Linked DNA regions of Mesorhizobium japonicum MAFF 303099. Each later gene encodes a partner of the first gene's protein in a complex. Links are inferred from orthologs where the notes say so. Each region holds a gene or a part of one and is shown in the gene's direction. Other genes may lie near its edges.

Region 1 (3,213 bases):
GCCCGTCGTGCGGCGTTGCGAATGACGATGAAGTTCCATGGCTGCATGAAGCCGACCGACGGTGCATGGTGGGCGGCAAGCAGCAGCCGCGCCAGCACCGCGTCGTCGAGCGCGTCGGGCAGGAAATGGCTGCGCACGTCGCGCCGGGTGAACATGGCGCGGTAGACCGCGTCACGCGCCATCTGGTCAAATCCGTCACCGACAGGAGCGGTCATGTGTTCCGGCATCGCTCGTCCCCTTGCGATTGCAATCAATGTCGTCCGCCTGACCATGCGGATGACGATGCCTGCCAGGCCGGTCTTCTGGCTCGGGATCAACCCGCGTCCGGTGCCTTCCCGTCATCGACAGTGGCATTTACCGGCGCGGTCCCCCTTACAGCGTTGGGCACGCCACGGAGTTCAACCGTGTTCCCGATTCTCCCGCTTGCGGCGGGCACCAGGCAGTGGCGGCGACCTTACGCCGAAGCCGCGGCCGCGCCAATCCCCGCAGCGACGCCAATGGACGCAGGCGCGATTTTCCCCAGTCATCAGGCTGCAATGCATGGCCATCGCGGCGCCGGGGCACTAGATAGGGAGCATGACAACCCGTCTCTACACGCATCCGATCTTCCTCGAACACATCACACCGCCCGGTCACCCCGAGCGGCCGGACCGCTTGCGCGCCATCGAGCGCGTGCTCGACGACGAGGCCTTTGCCGCGCTCGATCGCGTCAAGGCGCCGGAGGGCGACGAGGCCACCATCCTCTACGCGCACCCCGCCGATTTCGTCGCCCGTGTGCGTGCCGCCATTCCCGAAGAGGGCATTGCCCGCATCGATGCCGACACCACCGCCAGCCCGAAGAGCTGGCAGGCGGTGATCGCCGCGATCGGCGCCGCCAACGCGGCCGTCGACGACGTCTTCGCAGGCCGCGCCGACAATGTCTTCGTTGCCGCGCGGCCGCCTGGCCACCATGCCGAGAAGACGACGGCCATGGGCTTCTGCTTCTTCAACACAGCGGCGATTGCCGCGCGCTATGCGCAGAACAAGCATGGCGCCGAGCGTGTCGCCGTCGTCGACTGGGATGTGCATCACGGCAACGGCACGCAGGATATTTTCTGGGACGATCCCTCGGTGCTCTATTGCTCGACGCACCAGATGCCGCTCTATCCGGGCACGGGCGCGAAGACCGAGACCGGCGCCGGCAACATCGTCAACGCGCCCTTGGCGCCGCAGACCGGCAGCGAGGTGTTTCGCGATGCCTTCCTGTCGCGGGTGCTGCCGTCGCTCGACAATTTCGCGCCCGACCTGATCATCATCTCGGCCGGGTTCGACGCGCATCACCGCGACCCGCTGGCCGAGATCAACCTGACCGAGGACGATTTCGACTGGGCGACCGGCCAGCTGATGCAGCGCGCCGCGCGCCACAGCGGCAACCGGCTCGTCAGCCTGCTCGAGGGCGGCTACGATCTGCAGGGACTGGCATTTTCGGTCGCCGCTCATGTCGGGCGACTGATGAAAGGATGAATGATGGCTGGTGAAACCAACGAAGACGTCAAGGCGATGAGCTTCGAACAGGCACTCGACGCGCTGGAGAAGATCGTCGATGATCTGGAGCGTGGCGACGTGCCGCTCGACCAGTCGATCCGCATCTACGAGCGCGGCGAGGCGCTGAAGGCGCATTGCGACCGGCTGCTGAAGGCCGCCGAGGACAAGGTCGAGAAGATCAGGCTGTCGCGCGACGGCAAGCCGGTCGGAACCGAGCCGCTGGACGCGGATTGAGGCACGGAACAGCCTTACCGGTTTTTGGACACGATCGTGGTTGAGGATTAAGCTCGTCCCGATTGAAACGGCTCCAGGACAAGAGGAGATACGGAAGCGATGTGCAGAAACATCAAGACCCTGTTCAATTTTGATCCGCCGGCAACCAATGACGAAGTCCGCGACGCGGCCCTTCAGTTCGTCCGCAAGCTGAGCGGAACGACACGGCCGTCGAAACAGAACCAGCATGCGTTTGACCACGCCGTCGAAGCCATTGCGGCATCGGCGCGAGAGCTTCTCGATTCGCTCGAAACCAACCAGCATCCACGCAATCGCGAAGAGGTGGCGGCCAAACTGCGGGCAAAGGCGGCGATCCGCTTTGCCTGATGCGGCCAGAGCGGTCATCGACCGCTGACGAGGAGAGTTCATGAGCTTCTTTCCCGGGAAAGACCCTGAAGCCGGCGACGCCTTTGCCAGCGACCAGATCGAGTTGATGGTCATCCCGAACGCCAAGGACATTGGCGGCTTCGAGGTGCGCCGCGCTCTGCCGACCGCCAAAAGGCGGCTGGTCGGGCCTTTCATCTTCTTCGACCGCATGGGCCCGGCGATCCTGCGCGCGGGCCAGGCGCTTGACGTCCGTCCGCATCCGCATATCGGGTTGTCGACGGTGACCTATTTGTTCGACGGCAAGATCCGGCATCGCGATTCACTCGGCACCGAAATGGTCATCCAGCCCGGTGACGTGAATTTGATGACCGCCGGCCGCGGCATCGTGCACTCCGAGCGCACGCCGGAGGAATTGCGCGGCGCGCCGATGTCGATCTCCGGCCTGCAGACATGGCTGGCATTGCCTGACAACAAGGAGGAAGTCGCGCCGGTGTTCGAGAACACCGCTGCCTTGCGGTTGCCCGAGATCGATGCCGAAGGCGTCCGCGGCCGCATCGTCATCGGGGATTTTCAAGGGTTGCGCTCCCCGGTACGGGCCGACACCGAGACGCTTTACGCCGACCTCAGACTGGCGCCTGGCGCCAGCGTGAAGATTGCCGCCGATGCGGAAGAGCGCGCCATCTACACGCTAGAAGGCGAGGTTGCGATTTCGGGCGACGTCTTCCCGGCTGAACGGCTGCTGGTGTTCCGGCCCGGTGATGAGATCATCATATCGTCGCAAACCGGTGCGCACTTCATGCTGTTCGGTGGCGCCTCGCTCGGCTCGCAGCGCTATATCTGGTGGAATTTCGTCTCCTCGTCCAAGGAGCGCATCGAACAGGCTAAGCAGGAATGGAAGACGGGCCGCTTCGATATCGTTCCTGGAGATGAGAAAGAGTTCATCCCGCTGCCGGAAAGCTGAGGAAGTCGGCGAGGGGACCTGATTGATCCGCGTCATCGACACGCATTTACTTTCGCCGGCCGGCGGCCTATCTCGCCGTTGAACAGAAAGCCTGAGCTCCCGTGAACGCAACGCCGCATACGCCGCTT
Region 2 (3,267 bases), 500 kb from region 1 along the record:
GGCTGCTCTACCTCAACCGCGAAACACTCGCCGCCTTCGACGACCAGCGGCTTGAAGGCACGATCCGCATCGGCACACCCGACGACTATGCCGACCGCTTCCTGCCCGAGATCATGGCGCGCTTCACCCGCTCCAATCCGCGCGTCGAGCTGACCGTCATCTGCGAGCCGACACCGGGGCTGGTCGAGCACATCAAGCGCGGCAATCTCGACCTGGCGCTGGTGACGCACAATGATGTGCGCGGCCAGTCGGAAGTGGTGCGGCGCGAGCCGCTGCTGTGGGTCACCTCGGCCAATCATGCGACGCATGAAGAGGAGACGCTGCCGATGGCCTTTGGCCGGCCGAACTGCATCTGGCGGCGCGCCGCGGTCGATGTGCTGGACCAGCAGAACCGCGACTATCGCATCCTGTTCACCAGCTTCTCGGCGACCGTCATCACCGCCGCGGTTCTGTCAGGCCTGGCGATCTCGGTGCTGCCGGAATGCGCGCTCAGGCCCGGCATGCGGGTGCTGGGCGAAGCCGACGGCTTCGGCGCCCTGCCCGACTGCCGCATCGGCATCATGCGCGGCCAGACCTCGCGGCCGGAGATCGTCGATGCGCTCGCCCGCCACATCTCGGAGAGCCTGGACAACATCTCGGTGCCGCTCGTCGAAGAGGCCGGGACGTTCGATTTCGCGGCACTTGCCTACGCCAAGATCAGGCGGACCAAGGCGAACCAGATCCTGCCGGGCTGGTAGGAAGGATCGTGGCGCCTTGACGCGGGGCGCCAACCAGCCCCCAATCGGCCGATGAGCGAAGCAGCATCCGAATCACGCACCAACGCCACCGAATACACGGTGAGCGAGATTTCCGGCGCGCTGAAGCGCACGGTCGAGGACGTCTTCGGCAATGTGCGGGTGCGCGGCGAAATCTCGGGCTATCGCGGCCCGCATTCCTCCGGCCATGCCTATTTCGCACTGAAGGACGACCGCGCACGGCTCGATGCCGTGGTGTGGAAGGGCACGATGAGCCGGCTGAAATTCCGCCCCGAGGAAGGGATGGAGGTGATCGCCACCGGCAAGCTCACCACCTACCCCGGCAAGTCCAACTACCAGATCGTCATCGACAATCTGGAGCCTGCCGGCGCAGGCGCGCTGATGGCGCTGCTGGAAGAGCGCAAGCGCCGGCTGCAGGCGGAGGGGCTTTTCGATGCCGGCCGCAAACGCCGGTTGCCGTTCATGCCGCGCACAATCGGCGTCGTCACCTCGCCGACCGGGTCGGTCATCCGCGACATCATCCACCGCATCAAGGACCGCTTTCCGCTGCATGTGCTGGTCTGGCCGGTGCGCGTGCAGGGCGATACTGCGAGTGCGGAAGTGACCAATGCCGTCACCGGCTTCAACGCGCTGGCCTGGGATGGCTCCATCCAGCGCCCCGATCTCCTGATCGTGGCGCGCGGCGGCGGCAGCCTGGAGGATCTGTGGGGCTTCAACGACGAGGCGCTGGCCCGCGCCGTTGCGGCCTCCGGCATTCCGGTGATTTCCGCTGTCGGCCACGAGACCGACTGGACGCTGATCGACCTCGTCGCGGATGTGCGGGCGCCGACCCCGACGGGCGCCGCCGAAATCGCGGTGCCGGTGAAGGCTGACCTCGAAGCGACGCTGGCCAGCCTTGGCGCGCGGCTCAAGGCGGCGGTGTTGCGCAATTTCGAACGCAAGCGGCAGGCCGCCCGCGCGGCGGCGCGCGCCCTGCCCTCACCCGATCAATTGCTGGCGCTGCCGCGCCGACGCCTCGACGAGGCGACATCCAGGCTCGGTCGTGGCCTGTCCGTCAGCGTCGATCGCAAGCGGGCGCGTCTCCAGGGCCAGAGGCTGACGCCGGCTACGCTGTCGCGACGCATCAACGAGGCGCGCACGCTGACCGGGCGTGACCTCGCCCGCGCGCAGGCGGCGTTCTTTGCCATTGTGCGCGAACGGCGCGCACGCTTCGCGCGTACCGCGACGCGGCTGTCGCCGGCGCCGATCGCACGCCGGCAGAAACTGCAGGCCGACACGCTGGCGGCGCTCGCCAGGCGGCAAGATCGGGTCATCTCGCTGCGGCTCGAACGCCTGCGCGGCCAGTTGAGCCAGGCCGAGCGCCTGCTGACCACGCTGTCGCACAAGGCCGTGCTCGCGCGCGGCTTCGCGCTGGTGAAGAATGCCGACGGCGCCGTCATCAAGCAGGCGGCCGACGTGGTATCGGGGATGGCGCTTACGCTGGAGTTCGCCGACGGCACGGCGGATGCGGTGGCGACCAGCGGTGCGGCGCGGCCAAAGCCGGCAGCCAAGCCATCAACAAAGGCCAAAGAACCCGGCAATCAGGGATCGCTGTTCTGACCATGACCGACAATCCGCACCATCTGGCGACGCCCAGCGGCAAACCGCGCGCGCGAAGCTTCGGCATCGGCTTCGACGGAACGCCCGGGCCGTTCAACGCAATCACCGACCTACCCGGCGTCGCGGTCGGCTATGCGACGCTGATTTCAGGCGACGGGCCGCTCATCGTCGGCAAGGGGCCGGTACGCACCGGCGTCACGGCGATCCTGCCAAGACCGCTCGCCGACTTGGCCATACCGGTCTTCGCCGGTATTTTCAGCCAGAACGGCAATGGCGAGCTGACCGGCTCGCACATCATCGAGGAAACCGGCGCTTTCAACTTCCCGATCACCATCACCAATACGCACTCCTGCGGTGTTTCGCGTGACGGCACGCTGCGATGGATGCAACGCGTACTGCCCACCGCGGTCGACAGCGCCTGGGGCCTGCCGGTGGCGGCGGAGACCTATGACGGGTTTCTCAACGACATCAATGGCCACCATTTAACCTTCGATCACGTTGCCCAGGCACTCGATGACGCAACCGGCGGCCCGATCGAGGAAGGCAGCGTCGGCGGCGGCACCGGCATGATCACTTTCGGCTTCAAGGCCGGCTCGGGCACGGCGTCGCGCATCGTTGGGTGGCAGGGAAATTCCTACACGGTCGGGGCCTTCGTGCAGTCGAATTTCGGCAAACGGCGCAATTTTACCCTTCGTGGCCTGCGCGCCGGATCCGAACTCACGGAGCCCGCGATCCGCGAAGGCACGCCACGCGCCGAAAAGGGTTCGATCATCGCCGTTGTCGCCACCGATGCGCCGTTCCTGCCGCACCAGATGAAGCGGCTGGCACGCCGGGTGCCGCTGGGCGTCGCGATGACCGGCGGCTTCGGCTATCACAGCTCAGGTGACATCTTTCTCGCCTTCTCGACAGCCAA

The links.
Region 2: the proteins of MAFF_RS30455 (region 1) and xseA are in contact, whole or in part, in a cryo-EM structure (PDB 8TXR), measured with the Escherichia coli proteins. The link is inferred for Mesorhizobium japonicum MAFF 303099 from one-to-one orthologs.

What each region holds. Positions count from the first base shown.
Region 1 is NC_002678.2:6,170,420-6,173,632, forward strand. What follows is about bases 239-3,132. They hold MAFF_RS30455 (exodeoxyribonuclease VII small subunit), read left to right. Parts: upstream 239-1,506; coding sequence 1,507-1,758; downstream 1,759-3,132. Other genes in these bases: MAFF_RS30450 (histone deacetylase family protein), read left to right, coding at 577-1,503; MAFF_RS30460 (DUF2277 domain-containing protein), read left to right, coding at 1,858-2,124; MAFF_RS30465 (pirin family protein), read left to right, coding at 2,165-3,085. In the rest of the region: dxs (1-deoxy-D-xylulose-5-phosphate synthase), read left to right, coding at 3,187-3,213. UniProt on the Escherichia coli protein: Bidirectionally degrades single-stranded DNA into large acid-insoluble oligonucleotides, which are then degraded further into small acid-soluble oligonucleotides.
Region 2 is NC_002678.2:5,672,929-5,676,195, reverse strand. The notes cover bases 124-3,071. They hold xseA (exodeoxyribonuclease VII large subunit), read left to right. Parts: upstream 124-788; coding sequence 789-2,354; downstream 2,355-3,071. Other genes in these bases: MAFF_RS28155 (P1 family peptidase), read left to right, coding at 2,357-3,071; MAFF_RS28165 (LysR substrate-binding domain-containing protein), read left to right, coding at 124-737. Also shown: more of MAFF_RS28165, read left to right, coding at 1-123; more of MAFF_RS28155, read left to right, coding at 3,072-3,267. UniProt on the Escherichia coli protein: Bidirectionally degrades single-stranded DNA into large acid-insoluble oligonucleotides, which are then degraded further into small acid-soluble oligonucleotides.